Regions from separate parts of the Bacillus safensis genome, predicted to be linked through region 2. Evidence: riboswitches for the same ligand, from Rfam matches in the RefSeq annotation. Region 2 holds a riboswitch; each other region holds the start of a gene.
The links. A riboswitch is a leader RNA that binds a small molecule or an ion and turns the genes downstream of it on or off. The one in region 2 is predicted to bind S-adenosylmethionine.
Positions count from the first base shown of each region.

Region 1: it holds a riboswitch for S-adenosylmethionine, as region 2 does, so the genes downstream of both, AAYR28_RS05705 (methionine biosynthesis PLP-dependent protein) here and mtnW (2,3-diketo-5-methylthiopentyl-1-phosphate enolase) in region 2, are expected to answer to the same signal.
Region 3: it holds a riboswitch for S-adenosylmethionine, as region 2 does, so the genes downstream of both, AAYR28_RS17755 (sugar ABC transporter substrate-binding protein) here and mtnW (2,3-diketo-5-methylthiopentyl-1-phosphate enolase) in region 2, are expected to answer to the same signal.
Region 4: it holds a riboswitch for S-adenosylmethionine, as region 2 does, so the genes downstream of both, AAYR28_RS18065 (5-methyltetrahydropteroyltriglutamate--homocysteine S-methyltransferase) here and mtnW (2,3-diketo-5-methylthiopentyl-1-phosphate enolase) in region 2, are expected to answer to the same signal.

Region 1 is NZ_CP154909.1:1,128,729-1,133,964, reverse strand. Features, by position in the region: gene metC (cystathionine beta-lyase) at 1-1,142, opposite strand, end outside; gene AAYR28_RS05705 (methionine biosynthesis PLP-dependent protein) at 1,139-2,257, opposite strand; SAM riboswitch class I at 2,336-2,457, opposite strand; gene AAYR28_RS05700 (alpha/beta hydrolase) at 2,679-3,419, shown strand; gene AAYR28_RS05695 (YjcG family protein) at 3,472-3,987, shown strand; gene AAYR28_RS05690 (GNAT family N-acetyltransferase) at 3,994-4,428, shown strand; gene AAYR28_RS05685 (hypothetical protein) at 4,511-4,768, opposite strand; gene AAYR28_RS05680 (ATP-dependent helicase) at 4,895-5,236, shown strand, end outside.
Region 2 is NZ_CP154909.1:1,254,800-1,260,035, forward strand. Features, by position in the region: gene mtnK (S-methyl-5-thioribose kinase) at 1-1,121, opposite strand, end outside; SAM riboswitch class I at 1,202-1,359, opposite strand; gene AAYR28_RS06385 (pyridoxal phosphate-dependent aminotransferase) at 1,524-2,714, shown strand; SAM riboswitch class I at 2,759-2,860, shown strand; gene mtnW (2,3-diketo-5-methylthiopentyl-1-phosphate enolase) at 2,966-4,186, shown strand; gene AAYR28_RS06395 (2-hydroxy-3-keto-5-methylthiopentenyl-1-phosphate phosphatase) at 4,186-4,881, shown strand; gene AAYR28_RS06400 (methylthioribulose 1-phosphate dehydratase) at 4,845-5,236, shown strand, end outside.
Region 3 is NZ_CP154909.1:3,442,330-3,447,565, reverse strand. Features, by position in the region: gene AAYR28_RS17765 (branched-chain amino acid aminotransferase) at 1-292, opposite strand, end outside; gene AAYR28_RS17760 (right-handed parallel beta-helix repeat-containing protein) at 661-2,088, shown strand; SAM riboswitch class I at 2,186-2,295, shown strand; gene AAYR28_RS17755 (sugar ABC transporter substrate-binding protein) at 2,467-3,585, shown strand; gene AAYR28_RS17750 (sugar ABC transporter ATP-binding protein) at 3,655-5,154, shown strand; gene AAYR28_RS17745 (ABC transporter permease) at 5,151-5,236, shown strand, end outside.
Region 4 is NZ_CP154909.1:3,504,520-3,509,755, forward strand. Features, by position in the region: gene AAYR28_RS18060 (gluconate:H+ symporter) at 1-1,240, shown strand, start outside; SAM riboswitch class I at 1,323-1,435, shown strand; gene AAYR28_RS18065 (5-methyltetrahydropteroyltriglutamate--homocysteine S-methyltransferase) at 1,524-2,648, shown strand; gene AAYR28_RS18070 (glycoside hydrolase family 1 protein) at 2,703-4,121, opposite strand; gene AAYR28_RS18075 (beta-glucoside-specific PTS transporter subunit IIABC) at 4,093-5,236, opposite strand, start outside.

The sequences.
Region 1 (5,236 bases), 130 kb from region 2:
AGTGCTTGTTTGAAGTCGCGTTTGAGGTCTTCTCCGTTTTCAACTCCGACACTTAAACGAAGCAGCCCATCTGTAATCCCTCTTTTTTCTCTTTCTTCTTTTGGCATAGCCGCATGGGACATTTTGGCTGGGTATGACAGAATCGATTCGACGGCGCCGAGGCTGACGGCGAATACAGGTAATGTAACGGCATCCACCAATTCTTTGACAGCCGCTTGGTTTTCTAGTTCAAATGAGAGAACGGCTCCTGCTCCGCTTGCTTGCTTTCGCTGAATATCTGCACCCGGATGGTCATCTAAGCCTGGGTAGTATACTTTTTTCACCGCAGGATGTTCTTTGAGGAATGTAGCGAGTTCATATGCCGTTTGGCTTGCTTTTTCTAATCTGACCTGAAGGGTTTTTAATCCTCTTAGCACGAGCCAGCAATCCTGCACGCCAAGGACTGCACCGAAGGAGTTTTGCAGTGAATAGAGTTCCTCTCCCAGCTTCTTATCTTTCACAACGGCTAAGCCTGACAGCACATCACTGTGGCCGCTTAAAAATTTCGTTGCGCTGTGCAGAACAACGTCAACACCAAGGTCCAGCGGACGCTGAAGCGCAGGTGTTAAAAACGTATTATCTAAGAAAGTCAGACAGCCATGCTCTTTCGCAAGCTGGACGACACCTTCAATATCTGTAATCCCTAGTGTTGGATTTGACGGTGTTTCCATGTAAATGACCTTTGTATTTGATTGAATGCCTCTTTTGACTTCATTCAAATCCGTCATGTCCACGAAGGTATGCTCAATTCCAAATCTTGAAAGAACTTGGGTGATCATTCGGAAAGTACCGCCGTACACATCTCTTGTGACAAGGACATGATCTCCCTTTGATAATAGAAGAAAAGCGGTTGAAATGGCTGCCATGCCTGATGCAAAGGCAAGCCCTCTCGTTCCACCTTCCAGCGCTGCAATCGTATCCTCTAATGCTTGACGTGTCGGAGTCCCAGATCTGGAGTAGTCATATTGGCCAAATTCATCGAAGCTGCTTTGATGAAATGTGGATGCATGCTGAATCGGTACACTGACTGCACCTGTTGAACGGTCTGTTTTAAACGCATTATGAACGAGTTGTGTTTCGAGTGTCCAATCGTGTGTGGTCATTTGGCGTGTACCTCCTCTTTTACTTGTGATAGTGCCTGTTTTAGGTCTGATTTCAGATCATCTACATGCTCGATGCCAACAGAGAATCGGAGCAGCTTGTTACATACACCGTTTGCAATGCGAATCTCTTCTGGAATATCCATATGCGTTTGCGTTGCAGGATACGTAATGAAGCTTTCGACTCCGCCAAGGCTTTCAGCAAAACAAATCGTTTTCAGCTGCTTCAAAAATGGATTGACCCAGCCTTCTTTGGCTACTCGGAATGACAGCATGCCTCCCTTTCCTGGATAAAGCACATCTTGAATTTCTGGCTGCTCCTCTAAAAACTGTGCCAGCTCCTTCGCATTTTCCTCGTGCTGGCGCATTCTAAGAGCAAGTGTTTTCATTCCTCTCATTAAAAGCCATGAGTCAAATGGTGATAGAACCGCTCCAATCGCGTTTTGATGCTGGAACATGTCTTCAGACAACTGCTCTCCTTTTGTGACGACAAGCCCGGCAAGAACGTCATTATGTCCGCCTAAATATTTGGTTGCGCTATGAATGACAATGTCCGCTCCAAGCGTAATCGGCTTTTGCAAGACTGGTGTGTAAAAGGTGTTATCGACAATCACCAAAGCGCCATATTCTTTTGCAATCTTCGCTATTTTTTGAATATCTGCTTCCTGCATCAGTGGATTTGTCGGTGTTTCAATAAAGACCGCTTTTGTGTTTGGCGTGATTTTAGAGCGTAAACAGTCTTCATCTGAAAAATCATCATAAAGAAAACGTAAGCCGTACTTTTTCCATTCGTTTTCAAACAAACGGTATGTACCGCCATATAGGTCTGAAGAGACGATGAGTTCATCTCCGCTTTCAAATAGAGCCATGATCGTTTGGATCGCCGCCATTCCCGAACTGAAGGCAAAACCGGCCGTCCCTTCTTCGAGTGAAGCAATTGCATCCTCTACGAGCTGTCTTGTTGGGTTTTTCGTTCGAATGTAATCAAATCCTGTAGATTCCCCTATGCCTCTATGTCTGTATGCTGTCGAAAGATAAACGGGAGGACTGACAGTGCCAGTCACCTCTTCGCTACGGTTTCCAATCTGCGCTAATTTCGTTTCCACATGTTCTGTCATTTGACACCATCCTAAGTAAAAATCTGATTTCAAAACAGAAAACCCCTTCTTCATAAGAAGAAGGGGTTTAATCGCTTCCTCTTATCTTCCAAGCAAAAAAGCTGCTTGCTGGATTTAGCACCTTGGTACATCACATGAAGTGATGCATACCGGTTGCTGAGGTTTCAAAGGGCCAGTCCCTCCACCTCTCACGATAAGAATGTGTTGTCTGTCTGTTCTAATTCTTAATACTGTAACCCATTAAATCTCATTTTTCAAGGGGAAATGACATGATTAATTAAAATTTTCTGTATTTTATAACAGAATGGATGTTATACGATTTGATTGCATGTTAGCATATAGGAACAACGCTGTTTTTCATGTTACAATGAATGGAAACGTTTCACTTTATGATGAATTTGGTTAGCTGGAGGAATGGATTATGGTGAAGAAAACAGGAATCATTCAAGAAGAAACCTTACAGTCAAAAGAACTTGGGGCGGACATGACCATTTTGATCTATTTGCCAGTCAATTACTCCCCCCTTTATACATATCATGTCATCATTGCTCAGGATGGTCATGATTATTTCCGCCTAGGCAAAATAGGCAGACAGGCAGAAGAATTGATGCAAAACAAAGAAATGGAACGCACGATTATCATTGGTGTTCCTTATGAAAATGTCACAGAAAGACGAAACACGTATCATCCAGACGGTACAAAGTTTGAAGCGTATAAACGCTTTTTAGCAAATGAACTGGTCCCTTATATTGATAAACACTATCCAACCTATCAAATTGGATCAGGACGGACGTTTATTGGTGATTCACTGGGTGCGACGATTTCCCTCATGACAGCCATTGATTATCCTTCTTTATTTGGCGGGCTGATTTTGCAGTCCCCTTACGTTGACAAGTCGGTTCTAGAAGCCGTCAAACAGTCAACAGCCCTTTCTCATTATGCCATTATCCATCAAATTGGGCTTGAGGAAACCGCTGTGAAAACAACAGATGGCCAGGTGCTTGATTTTGTTCAGCCGAACGAAGATTTAAAGGCCCTTCTTGAACAATCTGGTGCGGATTATTTATTTGAGACATTCGAAGGGGATCATAAATGGACGTTTTGGCAGCCGCTCATTGCGCCTTCGTTAAAAAGAATGCTCCCATATTCGTTAATCAACTGAATTTTGTTATAATAAACAATAATAAATACTTTCTTATTCAGGAGGGAACATGATGAAATACGGAGTTGTTATATTTCCATCAAAAAAATTGCAAGATATTGCGAACTCTTACCGGAAGCGTTATGATCCGAACTATGCACTCATACCGCCTCATTTAACATTAAGAACACCTTTTGAATTAACGGATCTAGAAGCGGCTGAGGTCGTCTCAACGTTAAGAGATTATGCAAAAAATGCTTCTCCTATTACGTTACGTATTAAAAAATTCAGTTCATTCGCTCCTGTAAACAACGTCATTTATATGAAAGTAGAACCGAACGAGGACATCATGGCGCTCAATGAAAGATTGTACGCAGATCCACTTGCCGGCACACCTGAATATGCCTTTGTTCCGCATGTGACAGTCGCTCAAAAACTATCAGATGATGAGCATTCAGACGTACTTGGCACATTAAAGCTGAGAAAGATTGACCATGAAGAAACAGTGGATCGCTTCCACCTTTTATATCAATTAGAGAACGGATCTTGGACCGTCTATGAAACATTTATTTTAGGAGAAGAGGGTTAAAGACATTTGAAAACAGTCATCGCAACAGAACAAACACAACGAGAAGATGCATATTACGTTCGAAAAGAAGTATTCGTAAAAGAACAAGAAGTTCCAATAGAGATCGAAATAGATGAACTAGAAGACAAAGCCACCCATTTTGTCATTTACAATGATGACAAAAAGCCTCAGGCGGCCGCTAGACTGCGGATCATTGAGGGATCAAAGGCAAAGCTTGAACGAATTTGTGTGTTAAAAGAGGCGCGCTCCTTCGGCCTTGGCCACAAGCTATTAGAGGCGCTAGAAACAGAAGCGGTTGCTAATGGAGCAAAAGAAGCGGTTATGCATGCCCAAATCCAAGCTCTTCCTTTCTACGAAAAGAAAGGCTACAAAGCGGTTTCTGAACCGTTTGAAGAAGCAGGAATCAAACATGTCAAAATGACAAAAACACTGTCTGTTTGACCAAAAGAAAAGCCAGAGCATTCAAGATGCCCTGGCTTTTTCTTTTTCATTATCGTTCGCCAATGGAAGAAAGCGTAATCATTTATATATACGTATTGATATGAACGCCCTTGCCTTCCTCCATAAACATATCTCGTACAAAGCGTTCCCGCTTTTTTTGCTGTACTTTCGTTTCCGCTTCTGTCACTAAGTCCTCTTTTTTCTCCAGCTCTCTGTAAATCTTGTCATGAAAGGTGCGGGTAACCTTTGTTACTTTCGCGTAGTCTTCTTTATCCTGAGGAGCTGGACGATTGATATACTGAAAATACAGATCCGGCTGAATCGGGGCTATATATCCCATCAAGAACGCCTCCTTTGCTTCTCTCTTACTCTACTATTCCCTAATTATGACTGTTTGAAACACGCCTCATTTGATATGATTAGATGTGTTTCATTTTAAGATTGATTGACTATTGGAGGACTAGCTTTGAAATGCGCACGACGACATGATCGAACGATCTCATTACATACGTATTCGAGAGAACACTATCAATTCCTCCATGACGAGGGAAAAAAAGGACAATTATTCTGCCCATATTGCGGACAACCGGTCTTTTTTAGATTAAATATACATGATGAACCTGCCTTTATTCATAAGCACATGTCTCAGCAAGAGATTTGTGAAAAAGCTGAAGAACAAGCTGATCACAATAAAACGGCAGATCAAGAGGAAAGGGATTCTTATAAAGAACTTGGCGGCTTCCGTTTTCCAACCGGGAAACAGATCATCTCGCAAACGAACGAATCATATGACTGGCAGGAACCTAGG
Region 2 (5,236 bases):
AATGTTTTTCCAAGTGTCAGTGCTGCTTTTTTCTGCTGAATCCGTCTAGTTGGTGATGGAATCGCATCAAGATCAGCGGCATGAGCAAGACCGATTGTTCGGCGGACAAGCTCACAGCCGGCAAAGCCTGTCGCTTCTTTTAAAATCCGGTCAAAGGTTGTTTCTAAAAAGCTGTCCGATACACTAAACGCTTCAATGCTGTCCTCTTTCCAAGCTTTTGTGAACACTTCTTTGAAGGTTGCCCATACATTGACGACATGGTCAAAAAGGTGCTGCTGCTCGTGTTCATTCTCGCGAGATAAAGCATTCAGGAACAGATTGGCGATAAAGTGGCCGATATCGAATCCAAAGGGACCGTAAAACGCGAATTCTGGATCAATGATTTTCGTTTCAGTCTCATTTGCAAAAATACTGCCTGTATGAAGATCACCATGAACCAGCGTTTCAGCTGATGTTAGGAAGATACGCTTCAATTCTGCTGCTTTGGCCTGCACTTCAAGATCTTTCCAAAGCGCTTCTGCTGATTCTCTTAATTCTTCTTCGAAGTCATTTGTTTCACTATCAAAGAAAGGGTCTGTGAAGACGAGTTTTTCTGTAATATCACACAGGTCAGGGTTCGTAAATTGCTTCACAAATTGTTTTTTGATTTTAGGATTTGTAGCAAAGTCAGATGTGTAAAAAAGTGTTTTTCCTAAAAATTCTCCAACATGATCAGATAAATGCGGATATTGTTTTCCGGCAATTAGCCCTTTTCTGACGATTTCTAAGTGAGAGAGATCCTCCATGGCTGTCACTGCAAGAGCTGTATCTGAATAATAGACTGCTGGTACGAGATGCGGCGCATATTCTGACTGCTTGATCAGGGCGGCACTTTCAATTCTTGCCCGGTCTAATGTAAGCGGCCAGCTCTCCCCAACCACCTTTGCATAAGGCAGGGCCTGCTTGATGATCAATCCTTTTTCTTGTTTGTGATCATAAATATGAAAGACGTAATTTAAATTCCCGTCACCAATTTCAGTACATGTCAAATGACTGCTTTCTTGGATCAAACCAAGTCTAATTGCGAGTGCAACTGCCGAGCTTTCTGTTAGTTCTTCATATGATGCCGTAAGTGTAACCAATTGCTTCCCCTCCAAATCATATAAAAAAGCCTCTTTCTCCTGAGAGAAAGAGGCTTGATGGTGTGTATGCTCAAAGCCTCTCTTATCTCTCAGCACATACGTCTGATGGAATTAGCACCGTGCCCTATAAGACAATTGTCTTGGCGCGTTACTTGCTGCGCCCCACTTCACAGTGGTATTAACGGTCGGTTGCTGTTGGGGTCAAAAGGCCAAATCCCTCGCCCAACTCTCGATAAGAGAAATCAATATGTAATTGTTTCGTGTCTGTTTGCATTTCTTAATTCAAGATATTATCAGAGCGTTGCTTTACATGTCAATCTTTTTTCAAAATTGCTTTACAATTCATAAAACAATCCATTACAGTGATTGTATTGTCACGTAACTTGAATAGAAGGTGAAGAAATGGAATTCCAGCAATCAGATGTGTTGAAACAATTACCGAAACAATTTTTTGCGTCCCTTGTCCAAAAGGTGCAGAAAAAAGTGCAGGAAGGGGCAGATATCATTAATTTGGGGCAGGGAAATCCTGATCAGCCAACTCCTCCGCACATTGTAAAAGCCATGCAGAAAGCGGTAGCAAACCCTGAAAATCATCAATACTCCTCATTCCGTGGAACAGCGAAATTAAAAAAGGCTGCTGCCGCTTTTTATGAAAGAGAATATGGCGTCACACTTGATCCAAAGACGGAAATTGCGATTTTATTTGGCGGGAAAGCAGGGCTTGTTGAGCTGCCGCAATGCCTGCTGAATCCGGGTGATACGCTTCTTGTCCCTGATCCTGGCTATCCTGATTATTGGTCAGGCGCTGTGCTTGCTGGAGCGCATATGGTAACCATGCCACTTCTTGAAAAAAATGATTTTTTACCTGACTACGATTTGCTGCCTGAGGATGATAAGAAAAAGGCAAAATTAATGTACTTAAATTACCCCAACAATCCGACGGGGGCTACGGCAAGCCGTTCATTTTTTGAAGAAACCGTTACATTTGCGAAAGATCACGAGCTATGTGTAGTCCATGATTTTGCATATGGCGGCATTGGATTTGATGGAGAAAAGCCGCTCAGCTTTCTGCAAGTAGAGGGAGCGAAAGAGACGGGAATAGAAATTTACACATTATCTAAAACGTACAATATGGCAGGGTGGAGAGTAGGATTTGCAGCCGGAAATTCATCTGCTATTGAAGCAATTGAGCTTTATCAGGATCATCTGTTTGTCTCGCTGTTTAAAGCCACTCAAGATGCAGCAGCGGAAGCGCTATTAAGCGATCAAACGTGCGTGCAGGTGCAAAATGATGGATATGAGAAAAGGCGGAATGTGTGGATGGCTGCCTGCAAAGAAATTGGCTGGGAAGTCAGTGCACCAAAGGGTTCATTTTTTGCTTGGTTAAAGGTGCCGGAAGGATATACATCTGAAGCCTTTTCTGACTTATTATTAGAGAAGGCACATGTTGTTGTTGCGCCAGGCAATGGCTTTGGTGCTCACGGTGAAGGGTACGTGAGAGTAGGGCTTCTAACAAGTGAGGAGCGATTACAAGAAGCCGCTCAGCGCATCGCTGCTTTGAAGCTGTTTGAAAAAAAGCCATTGACAACATAAAAAAATGGTGCGATAATTCAGGCAATATTTAAGAAAATTGAATATTCTTATCAAGAGTAGGCAGAGGGACTAGCCCAATGAAGCCCGGCAACCGACTTCCATGAAGCACGGTGCTAATTCTTGCAGCAAGCGCTGAGAGATAAGATTCTTCGGATGAATGACACGAAACAACCTCTTTAAGGCGCTCATGAAGCACTTGAAGAGGTTTTTTTATTGAACATATGCATGACGCAATCGAAAGGGGATTCCTAGTGAGTGAATTACTGGCAACATACGTATTAACACATCGAGAGGATGAACAAATAAATCGAAAAGCGGAGCAGATCGCGCTTGGTTTAACAGTTGGATCATGGACGGATTTGCCGCAGCTCAAAAAGGAGCAGCTTCAAAAGCATAAAGGCCGAGTTGAAAAAGTATTAGAAAAGGCTGTTCCAGCCGAAAATGGCCTTTATCAATCAGAGGTGACCATTGCTTATCCTGAGGCAAACTTTTCAGCTGATTTACCAGCTGTTTTTACGACGATTTTTGGAAAGCTTTCACTAGACGGAAAAGTGAAGCTAGTCGATATCCAATTTTCTGAAGAATTTAAAAAAAGCCTGCCAGGACCTGTATTTGGAATTGATGGCATACGAAAAAAGGTAAATGTGTTTGATCGTCCATTATTGATGAGTATTTTTAAAGGCGTTATCGGCCGTGATATGCAGGATTTAAAAGAGCAGCTCCGCTTACAGGCATTAGGCGGGGTTGACTTCATCAAAGACGATGAAATTTTATTCGAAAGTCCATTAGCCCCTTTTGAAGAGCGAATCAAAGAAGGAAAAGCGATTTTAAAAGAAACCTATGAAGAAACAGGACACCGCACACTGTATGCTGTCAATTTAACGGGCAGAACCTTTGACCTGAAGGATCGAGCGAGAAAGGCCGCTGAACTTGGGGCAGATGCGCTCTTATTCAATGTCTTTGCATACGGCCTTGATGTCATGCAAAGCCTAGCTGAGGACCCAGACATTCCACTGCCGATTATGGCGCATCCCGCTGTGAGTGGTGCTTTGACATCCTCTCCTGAATATGGATTCTCGCATTCTCTTCTTTTAGGCAAATTAAATCGATATGCTGGCGCTGATTTGAGCCTCTTTCCCTCACCTTATGGGTCGGTTGCTCTTTCGAAAAAAGATGCCTTTGGAATCTATGAAGCTTGCGTAAAAGAGGATACGGTTCAAAAAACATTCCCTGTCCCGTCAGCAGGCATTCATCCAGGAATGGTACCAGTATTGATCAAAGATTTTGGAATTGATCATGTGATAAATGCAGGTGGAGGCATTCACGGACATCCGCGGGGAGCCATTGGAGGAGGGAAGGCATTTCGTTCGATCATTGATGCCGTGATACATGAAGAGTCCATCCAAGATAAGGCGGCTTCCTGCCAAGACTTAAAAGCCGCACTTGATCTTTGGGGAAGGGTAGCAGAATAATGAAAAAACCAATTGTATGCTGTGATTTTGATGGAACAATTACAAAAAATGATAATATCATCCGCATCATGAAACAGTTTGCACCAAGTGAATGGACGAAGCTGAAGGATGGTGTCCTGTCAAAGGAAATCACCATTCAAGAAGGCGTCGGGCAGATGTTTCAATTACTGAAAAGTGATCAGAAGGATGCCATTCAATCATTTATTTTAGAGGATACAGAGATTCGAGAAGGATTTAAGCAATTTGTCGATGAGGTAAAAAAATCAGATATTCCTTTCTATGTACTTAGCGGGGGGATGGACTTTTTTGTCTACCCCATCCTCGAAGGCATTGTCGATCGAGACGATATTTATTGCAACCATGCATCATTTGTGGAAGACCATATTCAGATTGAATGGCCGCATGCCTGCGATAAGCAATGTCAAAATGGCTGCGGATGCTGCAAGCCCTCAATCATTCGAAAGCTGACTCATGAGGATGACTTCATCATCATGATCGGAGATTCAGTGACTGATGTGGAGGCGGCGAAGCATGCGGATCTTACGTTTGCGCGCGACTACTTGCTCAATGAATGTCAAGAGCTCGGGCTCGTACACAAGGAATATGACACATTTATTGATCTACAAGCGCAATTTGTTCAAATAAAGGAAGTGAAGGAATGGCAGACGCAAAGAGCAAACGCTGGCAGGAGCTAGCAGACGTTAAACGTGAACTGGCTCAAAGAGATTGGTTTTTCGGAACAAGCGGTAATTTATCAATCAAGGTGTCGGATGATCCAATCACGTTTTTGGTGACGGCAAGCGGCAAAGATAAACGAAAAGAAACAAACGAAGATTTTGTGCTAGTAAATGCGGCAGGCCAGCCCCATGATCCGAACGAGCCGCTTAGACCATCAGCTGAAACACTGCTTCACACGTACGTATATGAACGGACGAAAGCAGGCTGCTGCCTCCATGTCCATACAATCGATAATAATGTGATGTCAGAGCTGTATGGGGATAAGGGAGAGATTCGTTTTAAAGGCAACGAAATCATCAAAGCGCTTGGTTA
Region 3 (5,236 bases), 1.5 Mb from region 2:
TGTTTAAGCGTTCCATGTTTTTTTCCGGACGGAATAAGAGAATTTTTTGATCCTCAGAAACATAAGCTTTCAAGCCTTCAAAAACAGATTGACCATAATGGTAGACCATCGACGCTGGGTCCATTGGAATGGCTTGATAAGGGATAATTCTTGGATCGTACCAGCCTTTATCAACTGAATAATCCATCACAAACATGTGATCTGTGAAGATTTTTCCGAATTCAAGTTGATCAGATTGAGGTTTTGGTTTTTTTGTTGAACTAAGTTCAACGCGGATGGGTTGTTTTGGCATTGTAAATCTCCTTGCTGTTTGATTATTTGAAAATTCTAATAATATGAAATAATTATGATTCTATTCTATACCTTCACAAAATATTAGCAATAGGTTTTCTGTAATTCAGACAAGAAAAATCTGTTAAAGCGCTTTCCTTCTCTCTGCTGTCAGTTTGGCTCATGTCACCCCTTTTAAAAAAAGAAATAAAATCCAAATGCGTTATTAACTGATTAATCTGACAATTTAAAAACGAATGGTTTTCCTGTAAGATATTCTTTCAACCATACACCTTTTGACTAGTACATTGCAAGGGACATCGTCATATTTTAATCCTCTTTTTTTTAACCGATAAAGGAAGGAGAGAAGGGAAAGGAGCAAACAACAAGATGAAACGAGCGATACCAGGCATTTTACTCATTTTATTCATGACCGTCATCAGCTTTGGCTGTCAAGCGATGACAGATGAGGCTGGCGCTAAGCAAAGCACAGCCTATTACGTAGCGGTAAACGGAAGCGACAAAAACCCGGGAACAAAGCAAAAACCTTTCCGCACGCTGAAAAAAGCAGCAAGTATGGCGAAGGCTGGGGCAACCATTTACATGAGAGGCGGTACATACAAAGAAAAATTGATTGTCCGCCATTCAGGAACAAAGAAAGCACCCGTTGTCTTTCAAGCTTATGGAAAAGAAAAACCTGTGATTAGCGGGGCTTCCCTTAAAGGAAATCAAGCCGATGGCGGTCTTGTCACGATCGATCAAAAGAGCTACATCACCCTCAAAGGCCTGACTGTAGGACATCTTAAGACGAATAAAGAAGATTTAACACCAGTTGGTATTTTCATCAAAGGAAGCGGCAAAGGCGTCAAACTGCTTAATAACCGAGTGTATGATATTCAGACGAAACATGAAAATGGAAATGCACATGGAATTGCTGTCTATGGGACAAAAGCTCCAGCAGCGATTGAAGACATTGAAATCAAAGGAAATACCGTTGAAAAATTAAAGCTGGGCTTCAGTGAAGCGCTTGTGCTAAATGGGAACGTGAAAAAGTTCCGTGTGACACATAATACGGTCCGGCACACTGATAATATTGGCATTGATTTAATTGGATTTGAGAACGTGGCACCCTCTAAAAAGTATGATCAAGTCAGAAACGGTGTCGTCTCAAGAAACAAAGTATATGAGATTACGAGTGCAGGGAACCCGGCCTATGGCAGCGACATTTCTGCTGGCGGAATTTATGTCGATGGCGGAAAAGACATTGTGATCGATCATAACATCTCACATCACAATGACTTAGGGATTGAAGTCACAAGCGAACATAAAGGAAAAATGGCGGACCGCATCCGCATCGAACACAATCAAGTGTATTTGAACCGTTATACAGGCATTTCTATTGGCGGCTATGATAAGAAGCGTGGCGGTACAACCAATACGACGATCTCACATAATACTTTGTACAAAAATGACACAGCCGGTTTAGAAGGCGGTCAATTGCTGATGCAGTATCAAGCAGTGAACAATCGAATCACGAATAATATCATGACCGCTAGTGCCTCGCATTATTTAGTCGTGAATCTTTATCCAGTGAACCAAAAGAATACCTTCCAGAAGAACGTTTATGATGACCGCAAAGGTGCAAAAGCATCACAGTGGGTATGGCACGGGAAATGGCTGGAAGGCTACAAAACGTATCTCTCTAAAAGCGGTCAAGATAAAGGATCAGCACATCTTAACCCGCAATTTGTGAATGAGAAAAAATATGATTTCCGTCTGAAGAAATCATCACCTGCGAAGAAAATCATCGGAAACTGATGATATTTTAGAAAATTTCAAAAAAGTCATTGACATTGATGTGACATCACATTAAAGTAAAGAAGACATTTCAACGAAAACAAATTTCATAACGGATCTCTTATCAAGAGAGGCAGAGGGACTGGCCCTATGACGCCCGGCAACCGTTTCTATTTTAGAAATTGGTGCTAATTCCTGCAAAGCTGTTACAGCTTTGACAGATAAGAGAGGAAGACTTCCCGATACATGTTTCATGCAACGGTGATCAAGCCTCTCTTTCCAAGAGAGGCTTTTTTTCGTCTCTTTTTTCAAATCAAATGCCTGTTTTACAGGCGTATTTCCACTTTTTTACCTAGTTTTCCGATGTGAAAAATCAAAACAACTTGAGGAGGAACAGCAATGAAGCGTAAGCATTTTACATCATGTCTTGTCTTATTAACGGCATTAACCATCCTATTAACAGGCTGCGGCACTGGATCAAGTGCAGGCTCAAAGGCAAATACGAACGAAAAAGTCTCTTTTGACAATGTACCGAAGCGATTTGCAAAGGGACAGGGAGCAAAAATTAAAGTCATCCGCAAAATTGGAGGAGACGATCATACAGCTCAATTTTTAGCTGGAACCAAGGCAGAAGGTGAAGCACTCGGCTTTACGGTAGATGTCTACACCGCAAATGGAGATACAGCGAAGTTCCATGATGCCATCTCTCAGGCGCTTGAAGAAAATTATGACGGTTTTATCATCTCTCACGGGGACGACGAGGCGACAGTCGCTGATGTGAAAAAGATCACAGCGAAAGGCATTCCAGTTGTAGCGTTTGATTCGAATCCTAAGCTGAAGGACATCAAAGGGGTCACAGTGACGTCTCAAGATGACGAACAATTAGCGAAAAAATCATTAGATGCGCTCGTGTCTGATTTTAAAGGAAAAGCAAATATTGCGTACCTGTGGGTAGATGGATTCCCGCCAATGGTGAGACGAAATAAGGTCTATCAAGAAACGCTTAAACAACATTCAGGAATTAAGGAGCTTGACCGCTTTGGTATTGCCTCCTCTGATACGTCTGTTCAAACGCAAAATGCAGTAGCGGCCATGCTGAATAAGTATCCAAAGGGCAAGCTGGACGCTATTTTTGCCACATGGGATGCCTTTGCCATTGGGGCAGCAAGAGCGTTAAAAGAAGCAGGAAGAACAGAAGTGAAGATTTATGGGATTGATGTATCAAATGCGGATCTTCAAGCAATGACGGCGAAGGACAGTCCGTGGAAGTATACAGCAGCGGTTGATCCGAAGCTCATCGGCGCAGTCGACGTGAGGATTCTTGCGAAGAAAATAGCTGGTGAGAAAACACCGTCTTCCTATGACCTTGAGGCCTCTCTCATCTCGCAAAAGCAGCTTCAACAAGCAGGAAAAGCCATTAACATGGTCAATCTTGCAGACGAAGTGAAGGGATTCGGTTCATCGACTGCTTTTGAGGAAGATTGGATGAAGACTTTGAAGAAGCATTATGCAAAATAAACGACGTGCACTCTCTTTTCATAGAGGGTGTTTCGTTTTTCAGATGATATCAAGAGAAGGAGGACACCTATGACAGCGCCGCTTGTTCGTATGAAGAATATTTCAATTGAATTCCCAGGGGTCAAAGCGTTAGATCAAGTGAATTTCACATTAAAAAAAGGGACGGTCCATGCACTGATTGGAGCAAATGGTGCTGGGAAGTCAACGTTAATGAAGGTTCTTTCTGGCGCTCATTCCCACTTCGACGGGACCATCTACATCAATGGCCAGGCGGCATCCATTCAAACCCCAAAGGATGCATCCTCATATGGTGTGCAGACGGTCCACCAAGAAGTGGATACGGCGCTTGTTCCCTACTTAAGTGTTGGTGAGAATATGATGATGCATGAGATTGAGAAAAAAACATTTGTCAGTTGGAAAGAGCTGCATCGCAAGGCGGCTCAACTATTAAAAGAAATGGACATCGACATCTCCACAAAACGACTTGTCAGCGATCTGACCCTTGCCGAAAAACAGTTGGTGCTCATTGCCAAGGCCGTTTCCATTAAATGCAGCATTTTAATCTTAGATGAACCAACGGCTCCGCTTAGTCATGCAGAAACAAGTAAATTATTCTCAATGATTGATCGGTTGAAACAGAATGGGAAGGGGATCGTGTTTATTTCTCACCGCATGCCTGAAATTTTCACCATCTGTGATGAATTGACTGTGATGCGAAATGGAACGGATGTCACAGCTCACCTTGTCAAAGACACAAATCCGCAGCAGGTCATTGAAGAAATGCTAGGCGCACCATTAGAGGAGCAATTCCCGTCTCGCAGGCCACTGAAAGATGCACCTATTGTGCTTGAAGTGAAAGAGCTAAACGATCAACATAAATTAAACAACATTCACTTTTATGTCAAAAAAGGAGAAATTCTCGGGATCGCAGGACTTGTCGGTGCTGGTAAAACAGAATTGTGCAAAGCCCTTTTTGGTGCCTCAGAAGAAAAAAAGACGGGGACCGTGCAGCTTCATGGTCAAACCATCCGCATCACATCGCCTCATCAAGCGGTGAGAGCTGGAATGGCACTTGTGCCGGAAGAGCGGAGAAAAGAAGGGATCCTGACCGAAGAGAGCGTGGGGTGGAACTTAACGGCTGCAAGTCTTCACTCATTTTCACGGATATTCAGCTTCTTACATCGTTCGAAGGAAAAGCGGGAAGCAGACGAAATCGTCAAACGACTTGGTGTCAAAACGCCGTCGCTTGAAGCAAAGGTGAAGCACCTATCGGGTGGAAATCAGCAGAAGGTTGCTATCGGAAAATGGCTGCTGGCTGAGGCAGATGTGTATCTCTTTGATGAACCAACCAAAGGTGTAGACGTTGGAGCGAAAAAAGATATTTTCACTTTGATTGCAGAGCTTGCCGCCCGCGGAAAATCTGTGATTTATGCGTCGAGTGAGCTGTCAGAGATTGCAGGTATCGCTGACCGAGTATACGTGTTATATGATGGCAGCATTGCCCGGGAAATGACCGCACCGACGACTGAAGAGGAGCTTTTATATCATTCAACAGGAGGACAATCATGAGCGAACAACAAATTCCAGCCCCTGTGCAGCAAATCAAAAAACAGCGGCCATCCTTTCATCTGTTTGATTTCTTTTATCGATA
Region 4 (5,236 bases), 1.4 Mb from region 2:
TTTGATTATTGTCTCTTTAATTGTTGCTGTGTTAGAAGGGATGACACCACTAGAAGCGATCGCTTCCGTCGAAAAAGGACTTGGCAGTACGCTCGGGCATCTCGCACTCGTTCTCGGTTTTGGTGCGATGCTTGGGAAATTGATGGCTGATTCTGGCGGAGCTCAGCGGATCGCGATGACACTCATTGACCGATTTGGCATCGGAAAAATCCAATGGGCGACGATGCTGACTGGATTTGTGATTGGAATTGCTCTATTTTATGAAACCGGATTCATTATCTTAATTCCATTAGTCTTTACGATCGCTCAGGCTGCAAGACTTCCTGTGCTGTATGTGGGGATGCCGCTCGTCGCTGCACTCATCACCACACATGGCTTCCTCCCCCCTCACCCAGGACCGACTGCCATTGCAAATGTCTTTCAGGCAAACATGGGACAAACCTTATTGGTTGGGATTATTTTAGCGATTCCTGCTGTTTTAGTAGGCGGACTTCTGTTTACGAAACTATTTAAAAAAGATCAGTTGCACGCACATATTCCAAAGAACTTATTTAATCCAAAGGAATTCACAGAAGAAGAAATGCCTAGCTTCGGCATTAGCATTTTCACCGCTGTTCTGCCTGTATTGCTTATGACATTTAGAGCATTTCTAGAAATTTTCTTCCCATCCTCTCCATTGCTGCCAACTGCTGAGTTTTTAGGCGAACCGGCGATTGCACTATTAATCTCAGTGCTGCTTGCCATCTACACGTTTGGGCTTGGAAGAGGAAAGAGCATGCAGGAAGTGATGAAGTCCATCACGGATTCTATCGGCTCTATTGCTATGATTCTATTAATTATTGCAGGCGGCGGTGCCTTTAAACAAGTGCTCATTGATAGCGGCGTCGATCAATACATTGCAGGGATCATGCAAGGAAGCACACTTTCTCCCCTGCTTCTGACTTGGCTCATTGCTGCTGTCCTTCGTGTCTCTTTAGGATCAGCCACTGTCGCCGGTCTCACGGCGGCTGGCATTTCTGCACCACTGATTGGCCTGACGGGTGTCAGCCCTGAATTAATGGTGATCGCAACAGGTGCGGGAAGTATTACATTCTCTCATGTGAATGATGCGGGTTTCTGGATTTATAAAGAATACTTTAACCTATCAATGGCTCAAACCTTTAAAACGTGGACATTGATGGTCACCGTGCTTTCACTTGTCGGACTTGCTGGTGTTCTTGTCGCTGATTTGTTCATGTAGGAAATTAAATTGTAAAAACCATTGACTTTTCCTCGAAAAGGTTGAATAATTGTGTTTATTAAGAAAATTGAATCAAAAGGTAACCTTATTAAGAGTGGTGGAGGGACTGGCCCTGTGAAACCCGGCAACCGCTGTTCCTAGGAACAGAATGGTGCTAATTCCTTAAGCAAGCAAATGCTTGTTTGAAGATAAGGCAGAGTTCTCACAGTATATGATGCTCTTCCTTATCTAAGGAAGAGCTTTTTTATTTGATTTTTTAACCTGAGGAAAGAAGGGATTCAGCATGACACAAGTACAAACCATTGGAAAGAAAACAACGAAACCGCCATTCCGCGCAGATCAAGTAGGAAGTTTACTTCGTTCAGAGCGCATCAAGGAAGCACGCAAGCAAAAAGCAGACGGTACGCTGACAGCAGAGCAGCTCCGACAAATTGAAAACGAAGAAATTACACGTATTGTAGAGAAGCAAAAAGAAATTGGGTTAGAGGTTGTCACAGATGGTGAATTCAGACGTGCATGGTGGCATTTTGACTTTCTTGAAGGACTCGATGGAGTTGAAGGATTTGAAGCAGATCAAGGCATTCAATTCCATAACACAACGACAAAAGCTAGAGGTATCAAGGTAACAGGCAAGATCGATTTTACAGATCATCCAATGCTGGAGGATTATCGTTTCCTTCACAGCATCGCTGGTGATCATACGGCTAAAATGACGATTCCAAGTCCGAATATGCTCTTTTTCCGTGGAAAGCTTGAAGAAGGAGTGTATGACAGCTTAGAGGAATTTCACCATGATGTGGCACAAGCGTATAAGAAAGCCATCCGTGCTTTTTATGATGCAGGCTGCCGCTACTTGCAGCTGGATGATACGGCATGGGCAGTGTTCTTTTCTGAAAAAGGCCATGAACAAATCAAAGCCTTTGGCCGTGAAGAAGATGAACTTCGTGAATCGTTTGCGAAGACAATCAATGAAGCTGTTGCCGACCGCCCAGAGGATTTGGTGATCACGATGCACATTTGCCGCGGTAACTTTAAATCAACTTGGGCAGCTGAAGGTGGTTACGAAGCAGCGGCAGAAACTATTTTTGCCGGCTTAGATCTTGATGGTCTCTTTTTAGAGTTTGACGACGATCGTTCTGGCGGATTTGAGCCCCTTCGATATGTGAAGAACCCAAACCTTCAAATCGTACTAGGCCTTGTCACTTCAAAATACGGAGAGCTTGAGCCAGTTGAACAGATTAAAAAACGCATTGAGGAAGCGGCTCAATATGTGGACATTAACCAAATTTGTTTGAGTCCACAATGCGGATTCGCCTCAACAGAGGAAGGCAACCTGTTAACAGAAGAGCAGCAATGGGAAAAGCTGCGTCATGTGATTGAGATTGCTGATCAAGTGTGGACTTCGTAGTCCCTCAGAGAAGAAAAAAAGACAAACCGCAGTATGGCGGTTTGTCTTTTTCTTTTATGCATCCAAATGTTCACCATTTGTCGCAATCACTTGTTCATACCAATCGAAGCTTTTCTTTTTCTTTCGATCTAATGTACCGTTTCCTTCATTATCACGGTCAACATAAATGAAGCCGTAGCGTTTTTTCATTTCAGCCGTTGATGCGCTGACAAGGTCAATTGGGCCCCAGCTTGTATAACCGATCAGGTCAACTCCGTCTGCAATCGCTTCTCTCGCCTCTAGCAAATGGCTTCTGAGGTAATCAATTCGGTAATCGTCTTGAATGGATCCGTCTTCTTCTACTTGATCGACAGCACCCAATCCATTTTCTACGATAAACAATGGCTTTTGGTAGCGGTCATACAGCTGATTCAGTGTTGTACGAAGTCCTTTCGGATCAATTTGCCAGCCCCAATCACTTGCTTCTAGATAAGGGTTTTTCACACCTTCAAATAAGTTACCGCCAGTCACTTGTCCAAGAATCTCTGGATCTGTACTTGTCACAAAGCTCATATAATAGCTGAAGCCAATATAGTCCACTGTATGGTTTCTTAAAATATCTTCGTCCCCTTCTTGGAACTCGATGTTGATGTCATTTTCAAGGAAATAACGTTTCATGTAACCTGGGTAATAACCTCTTGCCTGTACATCTGAGAAGAATAATGTTTTACGGTCTTGCTCAATTGCAGCAAACATATCTTCTGGTCTTGAGCTGTACGGATAAGTTGTCATCGCTGCAATCATACAGCCGATTTTCGCATCAGGAATGATTTCGTGTCCTGCTTTGACAGCCAAAGCACTTGCAACAAATTGGTGATGCGCTGCTTGATATTGAATGCTTTTCTCGTCATCACCCTCTTCAAATACAAGTCCGCCGCCAGTGAAAGGCGCATGTAATACAACGTTGATTTCATTGAAGGTCATCCAATATTTTACTTTGTCTTTAAAGCGGGTGAACAATGTTTTCGCGTATGTTTCATAAAGATCCACAAGCTTACGGTTTCTCCATCCGCCGTAGTTTTTCACAAGTGCGAGCGGCATTTCATAGTGAGAGATGGTGACAACTGGCTCAATTCCATGCTTATGCAGTTCATCAAATACTTTTTCATAAAAAGCGAGGCCTGCTTCATTCGGTTCCGCATCGTCGCCATTTGGGAAAATACGCGGCCAAGAAATGGATAATCTGAAGCACTTGAATCCCATTTCTGCAAAGAGTGCAATATCTTCTTTATAGCGATGGTAGAAATCGATTGCATCATGATATAAGTTAAGGTCTTTCATTGATTCATCGAATGGGTGCATAATACCATTTGGTGATACATCAGCTGTCGATAAGCCTTTTCCATCTTGATTATATGCGCCTTCAACTTGGTTGGCTGCAACAGCGCCGCCCCATAAGAAACCTTTAGGAAATGTTTTTTCTAACTTGTTCATGTTGAATACCCTCCTCTTTTTCTTCAACACTGACTGTAAGCAGTGTCTCTTTCACTGTAATCGTTCCATCTGTTTTCGCATCAACTTGTGCAAAATCGTTTGTGTTGGTGACAATAACAGGTGTGGTGACATCATAGCCTTCTTGCTGAATGCCCTCGATATCAAAATCAATGAGTACATCTCCTGCTTGAATCAGATCACCTGACTGCACATGACTTGTAAAATACTTTCCGTCAAGTTTTACCGTGTCAATCCCCACATGAATGAGAAGTTCTGTACCTTGTTCACTCTTCAAACCAATGGCATGTTTTGTGTGGAAAATGGTTTCAACCTTGCCGTTGAAAGGTGCTACAACACGCCCAGCTGTTGGTACAATGGCTGCACCTTTACCCATGATTTCATTAGAGAATGTTGCATCATTTACTTGATTGAGCGGCTTTAGTTGACCTTCAAGCGGGCTTTGTACCACTTCATTTTGAAGTGCTGCTGTGTCTTTCTTTTCTTCTGGTTTGTCTGCTTTTGTATCATCTTTCACTGGTACATCTTTGAATCCGAGAACAAGTGTCATGATCGTTGCTACGACAAAGGCGATTACTAAGCCGATGATTGAGTAGACAAATGTTGGTCCAATGAATGTTGGGAGACCTGGAAGGCCTGCTGATCCAGATATCACATATGATTTTACTTTAAAGATTGACATGAACACGCCGCCTGCTGCTGCACCAATAAGGGCTGCAAGGAACGGTTTTTTCAATCGCATGTTCACACCATACATAGCAGGTTCAGTAATACCCATTAAGGCTGTGATACTTGTAGACATCGCCAATGATTTAAATGTTTTGTTTTTTGATCTTAAGAAGACACCGAATGCTGCGCCTGCTTGTGCCATATTTGCTACAAACATCATTGGAAGAATGAAGTCAAAACCGTTTAACGTAATGTTGTTGATCATGATTGGAAGCAGTGCATAGTGCATGCCCGTAATGATCAATGGTGACATGAAGCCGCCGATCAAGAGTCCGGCCAAAAGACCTGCATGTTTGAACAATAAATCAATTCCACCTGAAAGGCCACTTCCGATAATCCCGCCAAGCGGTCCAACCGCGATGAGCATA